2 regions of the Xenophilus sp. genome follow, and region 1 is predicted to be linked to the other one. Evidence: riboswitches for the same ligand, from Rfam matches in the RefSeq annotation. Region 1 holds a riboswitch; the other holds the start of a gene.
The links. Region 1 has a riboswitch for S-adenosylhomocysteine ahead of ahcY (adenosylhomocysteinase). Riboswitches for the same ligand answer to the same signal wherever they lie in the genome.

Region 1 (7,566 bases):
GTGCTGAACCCGCCCTACACGCTGGCGGAGCAGTTGCGGCCCGCACTGGCCTGGCTGGCGCCGCAGCTGGCGCAGGACCGGCACGCCGGCTTCACGCTGGACGGCGCATCGGCCTAGGCCCGTGGCACAGGCGGGCGGCATGCCGCCGGCCATGCGTGCAGTTGTTCACGCTGTCCGCCGTTTCATCCTGTAGGTTGCAAAAAATCGACTTCCGGTCTATTTCCACCTCGGCCCTCCCACCCTACATTCGGGCCCGTCACACATCGGGCATTCGGGGGAGAGGTACGTGGACAAGCGGGCATTCGCACGCTGGCTGGCGCTGGCCGTGTGCATCACGGCGGCGGTTCCGGCCCAGCCGCAGGAAAGAAGACGGGTCGACACGCTGGCGCGGATCCAGGCAGAGGGCGTCATCCGCATCGGCGTGCGCGACAACGCGCCGCCCTTCGCATATCAAGACACCGCCGGCAGGCCGGCCGGATTTTCATGGGAGGTGTGCCGCGCGCTCGTGCGCGAGCTGGAAGTCCAGCTCCGGCGGCCGATCGAGATCCGCACCACGCCCGTCTCACTGCCCGGCTCCTTCGAGATGCTCGCGGACGGCCGCATCGACCTGCAGTGCGGCAGCACGACGCACACCGCCGAGCGTGCGCACAAGGTCGACTTCAGCCACACCTTCTTCGTCTCGGGCATCGTGGTGTCCTACCGGAAGGACGAGGTGCGCTACGCGCATCCGCTGCAGTTCGGGCGGGTGGGCGTCGTCGCCGGCTCGACCGCCGAGGGCATCATGAAGAAGCGGGCGGCGCAAGGCGGCGCGGCCCGGATCGAGGCCGTGGTGCCGGTGCCCGGCTACGACGCCGGCGTGGAGATGCTCAAGAGGAAGCAGATCGACACGCTGTTCGCCGACAGCGTGCTGGTGCCGCTGGACCCGGAGATCGCGCGCCGCGGCACGCTGGAGACGGTGGAGCCCTATGCGCTCATGCTGCGCAAGGGCGACCGGGCCTTCGGCGAGCAGGTCGACCGGGCCCTGGTGAACGTCCTGCACAGCCCCGCGATGCTGCAGATGGCGCAGGCCGCCAAGCTGGATGGCAAGATCAATCACCTGACGCGAGAGATCTGGCGCCGGCCTTCGCGCGACCCCGCGCCGCAGATGTACTGACGGGAACTACCTGCGCCGGCGGGACGGACGAGGCGGGGCAGCCTTGCGCGCGGCTGGCGCCGGGGGTGCCGGGTCCGCGTCGGCGCCGGAAGAACCGTTCTCGGCCGCGTCCACCGGCACGCCGTTGCAGCGCCCGCCCTCGGCGCCGATCAGCGTCAGCGCCACTTGCTTGATGCCCAGGCCGATCATGTCGAGCTGCTCGGCGGCGGCCCGGCTCAGGTCGATGACCCGGCCGGCGGCGTAGGGGCCGCGGTCGTTGACGCGCACCAGCACCTCCTTGCCGTTGACCAGGCTGCGCACGCACACGCGGGTGCCGAAGGGCAGCTTCTTGTGCGCGGCGGTGAACGCGCCCATGTCGAAGCGCTCGCCGCTGGCCGTCCTGCGCTGGTGGAACTGGATGCCGTACCAGGAGGCGCCGCCGCGCTCGTACACCTCGCCCGGCGGCTGGTCGCCGGGCGCGCCGTCGTCGGGCGGCAACTCGTCTTCGGCGCGGCCGATCGCGAGGTCGTAGCGCACGGAGGGCACGCGGGAGCGCGGCGCCTCCAGCGGCGTGCCGGCCTGGCGGGCCAGCGGCTTCAGCGGCTCCGCGGAAGCACCCGCCGCGGCCGGCGGCTCGCCCGGCGGCGTGGTGCAGCCGCCCAGCAGGCCGACCAGCCAGGCCACGCCCAGCCAGCGCGCCCGCCCGGCGATCACCCGTGCCGCCCTCATGCCCCCCAGCCCAGCCGCTGCAGCACGCCGAGCGTGGCCTGCGACTGGTTCATCGTGTAGAAGTGGATCGCCGGCGCGCCGCCCGCGCGCAGCCGCTCGCACAGTTGCGCCACCACATCCAGCCCGAAGGCGCGGATGGAGGCGACGTCGTCGCCGTAGGCCTGCAGGCGCAGGCGGATCCAGCGCGGGATCTCGGCGCCGCAAGCGTCGGAGAAGCGCATCAGCTGCGCGGAGCTCGTGATGGGCATGATGCCCGGCACCACGGGCACGTCCAGGCCGAGGGCCCGCGCGTCCTCGACGAAGCGGAAGTACGCCTCGGGGCTGAAGAAGTACTGCGTGATGGCCGAGTCGGCCCCGGCCTGCACCTTGGCGGCGAAGGCCCGCAGGTCGGCCTCGGGGCTGCGCGCCTGCGGGTGCACCTCGGGGTAGCAGGCCACCTCGATGTGGAAGTCGCGCCCGGTCTCCTCGCGGATGAAGCGCACCAGGTCGCTGGCGTACTGGAACTCGCCGCCGATGCCGTAGCCGCTGGGCAGGTCGCCACGCAGCGCCACCAGGCGCTTCACGCCCATCGCCTTCAGCTCGGCCAGTTGCGTGCGCACCGTTTCGCGCGTGGCGCCGATGCAGGAGAAGTGGCTCGCGGCATCGACGCCCTCCTGCAGGATCTCGCGCACCGCGCCGAAGGTACCGGCCTGGGTGGAGCCGCCGGCGCCGTAGGTGACGGAGCAGAACTGCGGCTTCATCGCGTAGAGCTGCTGGCGCACCGCACGCAGCTTGACCACGCCCTCGGGCGTCTTGGGCGGAAAGAACTCGAAGCTCAGGGAGAGCGGGGAGGCGGTCGTCATGTTTTCCTCAACACCATCAGGAACTCGCGGTTGCCGTCGCCGCCCAGGATCGGGCTGTCGTGCCAGCCGGCCCAGGCCAGGCCCAGCGCGTCGGCGGCACCGCGCAGCTTGTCGCGTACTTCGTCGTAAGCGGCCGCGTCGCGCACGATGCCACCCTTGCCGATGCGGCCCGGCTGCAGCTCGAACTGCGGCTTGGCCAGCAGCAGCATGCAGCCGCCGGCGGCCAGCAGCGGCGCCAGCGCCGGCAGCACCAGCGCCAGCGAGATGAAGGACAGGTCGCCGGCCACGAGGCCGAAGCCGCCCGGCGGCAGCGCGCCGCCCAGGCCGGCGGCGGTCAATGCACGGGCGTTCACGCCCTCCAGCGCCGTCACGCGCGGGTCGGCACGCAGCCGTTCGTGCAACTGGCCATGCCCCACATCCACGCCGACCACGCGCGCCGCGCCGTGGCGCAGCAGGCAATCGGTGAAGCCGCCGGTGGACTGGCCCACGTCGAGGCAGACCAGGCCGGCGGCATCCACGCCAGCCAGGCGCAGCGCGGCCTCCAGCTTCAGGCCGCCACGCGAGACATAGCGCGTCTCGGCGTCGTCCTCCGGCTGCAGCTCTGCCGCGGGCGGCAGCTCCTCGCCGTTCTTGGCGACGCGCCTCCACGCGCCGCCCGCCAGCCGCCACTGCACGCCGGCCGCGATCAGCCGCTGCGCCTGCGCACGCGAGGCGGCCTGGCCGCGCTCCACCAGCAACTGGTCGGCGCGCATCGCAGCCCCTCGCTCAGTAGCGATAGGTATCGGGCTTGTAGGGGCCCTGCACCGGCACGCCGATGTAGGCGGCCTGCTCCTTGCTCAGCTTCGTGAGCTGCGCGCCCAGCTTCGACAACTGCAGCCGCGCCACCTTCTCGTCCAGGTGCTTGGGCAGCACGTAGACCTTGCCCGGCTGGTAGTCCTTGGACTTGGAGAACAGCTCGATCTGCGCGATGGTCTGGTTGGCGAAGCTGGAGGACATCACGTAGCTGGGGTGGCCGGTGGCGCAGCCCAGGTTCACCAGGCGCCCCTTGGCCAGCAGGATGATGCGCTTGGCGGGCTTCCTGCCCTGCCTGGGGAAGATCACGTGGTCCACCTGCGGCTTGATCTCTTCCCACTGGCAGTGCTTCTCCAGCGAGGCGACGTCGATCTCGTTGTCGAAGTGGCCGATGTTGCAGACGATGGCCTGGTCCTTCATCGCCGCCATGTGCGCGTAGGTGATGACGTCCTTGTTGCCGGTGCAGGTGACGAAGATGTCGGCCTTGTCGGCGGCCTCTTCCATCGTCACGACACGGTAGCCCTCCATCGCGGCCTGCAGGGCGTTGATCGGGTCGATCTCGGTGACCCACACCTGCGCCGACAGCGCGCGCAGCGCCTGGGCCGAGCCCTTGCCCACGTCGCCGTAGCCGCACACCACCGCGATCTTGCCGGCCACCATCACGTCGGTGGCGCGCTTGATGCCGTCCACCAGCGACTCGCGGCAGCCGTACAGGTTGTCGAACTTGCTCTTGGTCACCGAGTCGTTGACGTTGATCGCGCGCAGCGCCAGCGTGCCCTTGGCCGACATCTCCTGCAGGCGGTGCACGCCGGTGGTGGTCTCCTCGGTCACGCCGATGATGTTCTTCAGGCGGCGGCTGTACCAGGTGGGGTCATCCTTAAGGCGGGCCTTGATGGCAGCGTGCAGGATCTTCTCTTCCTCGCTCTTGGCCTTGCCCAGCGCCTTGATGTCCTTCTCGGCGCGCGCGCCCAGGTGCATCAGCAGCGTGGCGTCGCCGCCGTCGTCCAGGATCATGTTCGGGCCTTCGGCCTTGCTGCCCTTGAGGCCGAACTCGAAGATGCGGTGCGTGTAGTCCCAGTAGTCCTTCAGCGACTCGCCCTTGATGGCGAACACCGGCGTGCCGGCGGCCGCGATGGCGGCGGCGGCGTGGTCTTGCGTCGAGAAGATGTTGCACGAGGCCCAGCGCACCTCGGCGCCCAGCGCCTGCAGCGTCTCGATCAGCACGGCCGTCTGGATCGTCATGTGCAGCGAGCCGGCGATGCGCGCGCCCTTGAGCGGCTGGCTTTTGGCGTACTCGTCGCGGATCGCCATCAGGCCGGGCATCTCGGTCTCGGCGATGGCGATCTCCTTGCGGCCCCAGGCCGCCAGGCCCAGGTCGGCGATCGCGCAATCGACGTTGGTCAGTTGTTTGGAAGTGGCAGGCGCGTTCATCAGTGCTCCAGTTGCCGCGAGGGCGGGTTGAGACAGGCGTCCACGTTCTGGGGAAACAGCTCACCGCACAGAAGCGTGGGCGAGCGTCGTTGCGGGAAGAAGAGTTCCGAGCCTCGCATCTGCGCCGCCCTGCCGGGCGGGAGACGCTGCAACGCTCCTCGGAATCCGCGGGATTTTAATGGGAACGGCTACCCGCCGGCGCCGTCCACCTCGAAACGCACCCCTTGCGCCAGCGGCAGCGCGCGGCCGTAGTTGATGGTGTTGGTGGCGCGGCGCATGTAGCCCTTCCAGGCGTCGGAGCCGGACTCGCGGCCGCCGCCGGTGTCCTTTTCGCCGCCGAAGGCGCCGCCGATCTCGGCACCGCTGGTGCCGATGTTGACGTTGGCGATGCCGCAGTCGCTGCCGGCCTGCGACATGAACTGCTCGGCCTCGCGCAGCGACTCGGTGAAGATGCACGAAGACAGGCCGTGCGCGGCGGCGTTGTTCAGCGCGATGGCATCCTCCAGTCCGGCGACGCGCTGCAGGTACAGGATGGGCGCGAAGGTCTCGCGCAGCATGGCGGCATGCTGCACCTCGGTCTCCACCAGCGCGGGGCGGACGTAGAAGCCGCCCTCGCAGCCGGGCACAGCGACGCGCTCGCCGCCCCACACGCGGTTGCCGTGCACATCGCGGCACTCGGCCAGCGTGCGCTGCATGGCCTCGAAGGCGGCGCCGTCGATCAGCGGACCGACCAGCGTGCCCTCGGCCGCCGGCTGGCCGACGCGCAGCGAGGCGTAAGCGCGCTGCAGCCGCTCTCGCAGCGGCTCGTACACGTCGGGGTGCACGAAGGCGCGCCGCAGCGTGGTGCAGCGCTGGCCGGCAGTGCCGGCGGCGGCGAACACGATGGCGCGCGCAGCCAGGGCCAGGTCGGCGCTGGGGCGCACGATGGCGGCGTTGTTGCCGCCCAGCTCGAGGATGCTGCGCTTGAACTGCTGCGCACAGGCGACGCCCACCGCACGCCCCATGCCGGTGGAGCCGGTGGCACTGACCAGCCGCACCCCCGGGTGCGCCACCAGTGCCTCGCCGGCCTCGCGCCCGCCCAGCCAGAGCTGCGCGACCGCCTCATGGCCCGGCGCGGCCTCGCGCAGCGCACGCAGCAGCAGGCCGTGCGCGGCCAGCGCCGACAGCGGCGCCTTCTCGGAAGGCTTCCACACCACGGCGTTGCCGCACACCAGCGCCAGCGCCGCATTCCAGGACCACACCGCCACCGGGAAGTTGAAGGCCGAGATCACGCCGCACACGCCGAAGGGGTGCCAGCTCTCCAGCATCTTGTGCTCGGCGCGTTCGGAGGCGATGACGCGGCCATGCAACTGGCGCGACAGGCCCAGCGCGAAGTCGCAGATGTCGATCATCTCCTGCACCTCGCCGCGGCCCTCGGCGGTGATCTTGCCGGTCTCCAGCGTCACCAGCCGGCCCAGCGTGTCGCGGTGCCGGCGCAGTTGCTCTCCGAAGGCGCGCACCACCTGGCCGCGCGCGGGCGCCGGCAGCGCCGCCCAGCGCGACTGCGCCGCCGCGGCGGCTTCGGCCGAGGCCTGCTGCGCCCGCTCGCCGGTGCGCGGCAGCCAGGCCAGCAGGGCGCCGTCGATCGGCGAATGCACGGGCCAGGCCACCGCCGCATCGGCGGGCGCGGCAGGCAGCGTCAGGCCCAGCGCATCGAACAGGGCCTGCAATTCGGGATGAGGGCAGCGGTCATGGTGCGAACTCCTTCTCTGCACAGTCGGCACCGGGCGTTTGCGGCGCACGCTCAGCGTAGACGGCACCGAAGCGGTTGGCCAGCAGCGCCGCCAGCGGCACCTGCTGCGGGCCGACGAAACCGGCCTGCGGCAGCACGCCCTGCACCACCAGGTCGAGCGCCGCGCAGATGCCGGCGGCCGTGCAGCGCTGGATGGCCGACAGCGCGTGTCCGTCGAGTTCGGCGCCCAGGATGCGCACCGAGAAGCGTTCGCGCGCCAGCCGGCCGCCGCGCAGGCCGCTGGCGCGCGCCGCGATCAGCACCACGTCGTCCAGCGTGGTGCCCAGGGCCGACTCGAAGATCTCGCGCAGCAGGTCGCGCCGCTCGCGCAAGCGCAGGTCGTTCAGCAGCAGCTTCATGATGGCGCCGTGCCCCGGGTAGCGGATCGACTTGTAGTCGGCCCGCCGCACCGAGGCCGGCAGCGTGTGCGTCAGCGTGCCGAGCCCGCCGGAGGTGTTGAAGGCCTCGTAGGCCACGCCGTCCAGCACCAGCCGCTCCAGTCCTTCGAGCGCCGGCAACTCGACGCGCCGGCCGTCGGCAATGGCCTCGCAGGGGTTGCAGTACTCGTTGATCAGCCCCTCGGTGCTCCAGGTGAGCTTGTAGCGCAGCGCGTTGTCGGGCCGGCGCGGCAGCGCGCCCACGCGCAGGTGCAGCGCGGCAGGCTGGTCGAAGCGCGCCGCCAGCGCATGGCCCAGCACGCCGACGAAGCCCGGCGCCAGCCCGCACTGCGGCATCAGCACCGTGCGCGCGCCCTCGGCCAGCGCCTGGATGGCGCGGGTGCTCGGCACGTCCTCGGTCAGGTCGAAGTAGTGCACGCCGGCCTGCTTGCAGGCGGTGGCCGCGTCCACCGCGCAGTGGAAGGGCAGCGC
Region 2 (5,004 bases), on a different contig from region 1:
GGTTCGGTGCCAGCAGCCGCTGCAGGTCGGCCTCGGCCACCTGCCGGCGCGCGGCCAGGTCGGCCAGCTGGTCGGGCCCGATTCTGCCCACGCTGAAGTACTTTGCCTCGGGATGCCCCAGATAGAACCCGGATACGCTGGCCGCCGGCGTCATCGCCAGGCTCTCGGTCAGGCCCATGCCGATCTCCTCGCACTGCAGCAGCTCGAACAGCGGGCCCTTGACGCTGTGGTCGGGGCAGGCCGGGTAGCCGGGCGCCGGGCGGATGCCGCGGTACTGCTCCTTGATGAGCTGCTCCAGGCCGAGCTGCTCGTCGGGCGCGTAGCCCCACAGGTCCATGCGCACGCGCCGGTGCAGCACCTCGGCGAAGGCCTCGGCCAGGCGGTCGGCCAGGGCCTTGAACATGATGGCGGAGTAGTCGTCCAGGTCGTCGAGGAAGTACTTCTCCTTCTTCTCGGCGCCGATGCCGGCCGTGACGGCGAAGGCACCCACGTAGTCCGCGATGCCCGCGTCGCGCGGCGCGACGAAGTCGGCGAGGCAGCGGCTGGGGCGCATCACGCCGTTCACCTCCTGCTTCTCGGTCTGCTGGCGCATGCCGTACCAGGTCAGCACCTTGCGTTCGCGGCTCTCGTCGGCGTAGAGCACGATGTCGTCGTCGTGCTCGGTGTTGGCCGGCCAGAAGCCCACCACGCCGTTGGCCGTGAGCCAGCGGCCCTCGATCAGCCGCTGCAGCATGCGCTTGCCGTCGGAGAAGACGCGCTGCGCCTCGCTGCCCACGATCTCGTCCTTGAGGATCTGCGGGAAGGGCCCCGCCAGGTCCCAGGTCTGGAAGAAGGGGCCCCAGTCGATGGCGGCGGCCAGCTCCGACAGGTCGTAGTTGCGGAAGATGCGCCGGCCGGTGAACTTCGGCCGGGTCGGCTGGTAGCCGCGCCAGTCGATCGGCGTCCTGTTGGCGCGCGCCTTCGCCAGCGGCCACAGCGGCACCTGCTTGCGATTGGCGTGCTGGTGGCGCACGCGCTCGTAGTCGGCGTTGACCTCGGCGATGTACTGCGCCGCCTGCTCCGAGAGCAGGTTCTGCGCCACGCCCACGCTGCGCGAGGCGTCGGGCACGTAGACCACCGGCCCCTCGTAGTGCGGCGCGATCTTCACCGCGGTGTGCACGCGGCTGGTGGTGGCGCCGCCGATCAGCAGCGGGATCTTCTTGATGCGGAAGTGCTCGTCCTTCTGCATCTCGCCGGCCACGTACTGCATCTCTTCCAGGCTGGGCGTGATCAGACCCGACAGGCCGACGATGTCCGCGCCCTCGATCCTTGCCCGGGCCAGGATCTCGTGGCACGGGACCATCACGCCCATGTTCACCACCTCGAAGTTGTTGCACTGGAGCACGACGGTGACGATGTTCTTGCCGATGTCGTGCACGTCGCCCTTGACGGTGGCGATGACGATCTTGCCCTTGCTGCGCACGTCGCGGCCGGCCGCCTCGTCGCGCTTCTTCTCTTCCTCGATGTAGGGGATCAGGTGCGCCACCGCCTGCTTCATCACGCGCGCCGACTTCACCACCTGCGGCAGGAACATCTTGCCGGCGCCGAACAGGTCGCCGACGACGTTCATGCCGTCCATCAGCGGGCCCTCGATCACGTGCAGCGGACGGCCGCCCCTGGCGACGATCTCGCGGTAGGCCTCCTCCGTGTCCTCGACGATGAAGTCGGTGATGCCGTGCACCAGCGCGTGCGACAGGCGCTGCGCCACCGGCACCGGCTGCTCCGGGGTGCCGCGCCATTCGAGCTTCCTGCTCTCGTCCTTGGCGGCGCCCTTGGCGCTCTCGGCGATCTCCACCAGGCGCTCGCCGGCGTCGGGCCGGCGGTTGAGGATCACGTCCTCCACCCGCTCGCGTAGCCCGGGCTCCACCTCGTCGTACACGCCCACCATGCCGGCGTTGACGATGCCCATGTCCATGCCCGCGCGGATGGCGTGGTAGAGGAAGACCGTGTGGATCGCCTCGCGCACCGGGTCGTTGCCGCGGAAGGAGAAGCTCACGTTGCTGACGCCGCCCGACACCTTGGCGCCCGGCAGGTTCTGCTTGATCCAGCGCGTGGCCTCGATGAAGTCCACCGCGTAGTTGTTGTGTTCCTCGATGCCGGTGGCGATGGCGAAGATGTTGGGGTCGAAGATGATGTCCTCGGGCGGGAAGCCCACCTCGTCGACCAGCACGCGGTAGGCCCGCTCGCAGATCTCGATCTTGCGCTGGTAGGTGTCGGCCTGGCCGACCTCGTCGAAGGCCATCACCACCGCCGCCGCGCCGTAGCGCCGCACCAGCCGCGCCTCGTGCTTGAACTTCTCGATGCCCTCCTTCATGGAGATCGAGTTGACGATGCCCTTGCCCTGGATGCAGCGCAGCCCGGCCTCGATCACCTCCCACTTGGAGGAGTCCACCATGATCGGCACGCGCGCGATGTCGGGCTCGGAGGCGATCAGGTTCAGGAAGCGCACCATGGCGGCCTTGCTGTCGAGCATGGCCTCGTCCATGTTCACGTCGATCACCTGGGCGCCGTTCTCCACCTGCTGGCGCGCCACGGCCAGCGCCTCCTCGAAGCGGCCGTTCAGGATCATCCGCGCGAAGGCCTTGGAGCCGGTGACGTTGGTGCGCTCGCCGATGTTGACGAACAGGCTGCCCTCGCCGAGCGTGACCGGCTCCAGGCCGGACAGCTTCATCGGGGCGACGGGGGGCGTGGGAATCGACATGGGCTCACCTGCGGATGGCATGGACAGGCGAGCGTCGTTGCGCGGAAAGAAGCCCCCAAGCCTGACAGCCGGCGGCTGCTGCAACGCTCCTTGGGGAAGGGGCGGATTTTATGCCGTCCGCCTCATCCCGCAGCGCGGCCGGGGCACTTGAGAAGCGGCGCCGCCCGTTCGTCCTTCCTCCCGTGCGGCAGGACGCCGCCGCGCCCGCCACCACAAGGAGCCCCCATGACGGACATCCGCTGGAATCTACTGACCGAACGCTCGTTCGCGCCGCAGCGCTACCGGATCGGGCTGGTGGTGCGCGGCATGGCACGGCCCGGCGCCGCGCCGCCCAGCGAAGGCCATGCCGACTGCGTGCTGTCCTCGGGGGAGCCGATCGGCTTTTTTGCCGAAACCGGCATCCCCGTGTCCGGCAGCCGCGGTTCGGAAACGGCCACCCTGGGCGTGCGCACACTCAGCGCCACGCTGGCGGGCACGGTCTGGGGCTATCGCGAACTGATGGTCCATCGGCGCGCCTATGTCGACCGCGCCGCCGCCGCGGCGGCCGGCGCGGTGTCGACCCTGCTCGCGATCGAGGTCTCGGAACGCGAGTGCCGGCAGTTCGAGCGCGCCTGGTCCTCGATGCGGGTCGATCCCGGCATGTTCGGCATCGTCGGCCTCAACTGCGCCACGCATGCGGGCTATGCCTTCGCGGCGGCGGGGCTGCTGACCCGCGCCGATTCCCTGGGACGGCACGCCGCGACCTCGGACATGGACGGCCTGGACACGCCGGCCCAGCTCTTCCACCAGCTCGTGCGGGGCCCCGCCAACGAGCGCTGCGAGGTCTACACCGGCTTTTTCGGCTTTCAGCCCGCCTCGGGCTGGGGGTACCGCGTGTCCTTCGATCCGCGCTGAGGCTGCGCCGCCTGCGCTGCCGCCGGCAGGCCGAAGATGCCGTCGAAGGCCCAGTTGAAGGCGAAGGTGTAGACCAGGAAGAACACCATCAGCCCCGCCTCCATCGCCAGTGCCTGCAGCAGGCTCACGTCCAGCCACCAGGCGAAGACCGGGATCAGGATCAGCCCCAGCCCGCCCTCGAAGCCCAGCGCATGCGCCACGCGCCGGCGCAGGCTGCGCCCGCGCACCGTCTGGCGCGCCTCCCACCACTCGAAGGCGGTGTTGAACACGAGGTTCCACACCAGCGCAATGGCCGAGGCCATGGCGGAGGCGACGCCCGCCTTCATGAGGCCGCTGTCGGAAGTGAGCGCCAACCCAGCGCTGGCGCACACGATGGCGATGCCCTCGTAGAGGGTGACGTAGACGATCTTTCGCTGAATGCCTTGCATGGACGGCACTTTATGTCTTGATTGCTGATATAAAAAGTCATCTTCTTTCAGATTGATTGATAGAAATGGCCTTCACCAGCGAGAACGTGGCGGTCTTCCTGGCGGTGCTCGACAGCGGTTCCTTCTCCGCCGCGGCGCGCGTCCTGGGCCGGGTGCCCTCGGCCGTGAGCATGGCCATCGCGCACCTGGAGGCGGAGCTGGACCTGCCGCTGTTCGACCGCTCGGGCCGCGAGCCGCGGCCCACCGCGGCGGCGCGCGCGCTGGAGCCGCAGGCGCGCCTGCTGGCCGGGCAACTGGCGCAGCTGGAGGCGCAGGCCCTCTCGCTCACCCGGGGCCTGGAGAGCCGGCTGACGCTGGCCATCGCCCCCGAACTGCTGGGCGCCGCCTGGACCGGCGCCGTCGCCCGGCTGGTGCGGGACTTCCCGCTGCTGGACGTGGAGGTGCTGGCCGCGCCGCAGGCCGACGCGCTGGTGCTGCTGCACAGCGGCCGCGCCCAGCTCGCGCTGGTGTTCGAGCGGCCCGGCCAGGACGGCCGGGAGGGCTTTCAGGAGGTCGGCAGCGAGACGCTGGTGGCCGTGGTGGCGCCGGACCATCCGCTGCTGCAGGAGGCCGGCGGGCAGGGCGGCGGCCTGGGCGAGGCGCACCTGGCGCGCACGCGGCAGATCGTGGTGGCCGGGCGCGACGCCGGCGTGGCGGACCCGCGCCTGCTGTTCGCGCGGCAGCGCTGGCTCACCGACAGCCCCGAGGCCGCCTGCAGCCTGCTCGAAGCCGGCCTGGGCTGGGGCTGGCTGCCGCGCAGCGTGGTGCGCCCCCAGCTGGCGGCGGGCACGCTGCGCGAACTGCCCCTGGCCGGCCTGACCAACGCGCTCACGCTGTGGGTGGACGTGGTCTGGTCGAAGGAGCGGCCGATGGGCCTGGGCGCTGCCCGCTTCGTGGCGCTGA

Region 2: linked by a shared signal. The riboswitch ahead of metH (methionine synthase) and the one ahead of ahcY (adenosylhomocysteinase) in region 1 are both predicted to bind S-adenosylhomocysteine.

What each region holds. Positions count from the first base shown of each region.
Region 1 is NZ_JBIQNC010000169.1:805-8,370, reverse strand. Features, by position in the region: partial or broken gene ACIY1X_RS20320 (23S rRNA (adenine(2030)-N(6))-methyltransferase RlmJ) at 1-117, shown strand, start outside; gene ACIY1X_RS20315 (transporter substrate-binding domain-containing protein) at 287-1,153, shown strand; gene ACIY1X_RS20310 (septal ring lytic transglycosylase RlpA family protein) at 1,160-1,861, opposite strand; gene metF (methylenetetrahydrofolate reductase [NAD(P)H]) at 1,858-2,703, opposite strand; gene ACIY1X_RS20300 (TlyA family RNA methyltransferase) at 2,700-3,455, opposite strand; gene ahcY (adenosylhomocysteinase) at 3,469-4,926, opposite strand; S-adenosyl-L-homocysteine riboswitch at 5,001-5,092, opposite strand; gene ACIY1X_RS20290 (aldehyde dehydrogenase family protein) at 5,115-6,635, opposite strand; gene ACIY1X_RS20285 (saccharopine dehydrogenase family protein) at 6,655-7,566, opposite strand, start outside.
Region 2 is NZ_JBIQNC010000208.1:254-5,257, reverse strand. Features, by position in the region: gene metH (methionine synthase) at 1-2,740, opposite strand, end outside; S-adenosyl-L-homocysteine riboswitch at 2,763-2,838, opposite strand; gene ACIY1X_RS22205 (hypothetical protein) at 2,966-3,634, shown strand; gene ACIY1X_RS22200 (PACE efflux transporter) at 3,586-4,062, opposite strand; gene ACIY1X_RS22195 (LysR family transcriptional regulator) at 4,128-5,004, shown strand, end outside.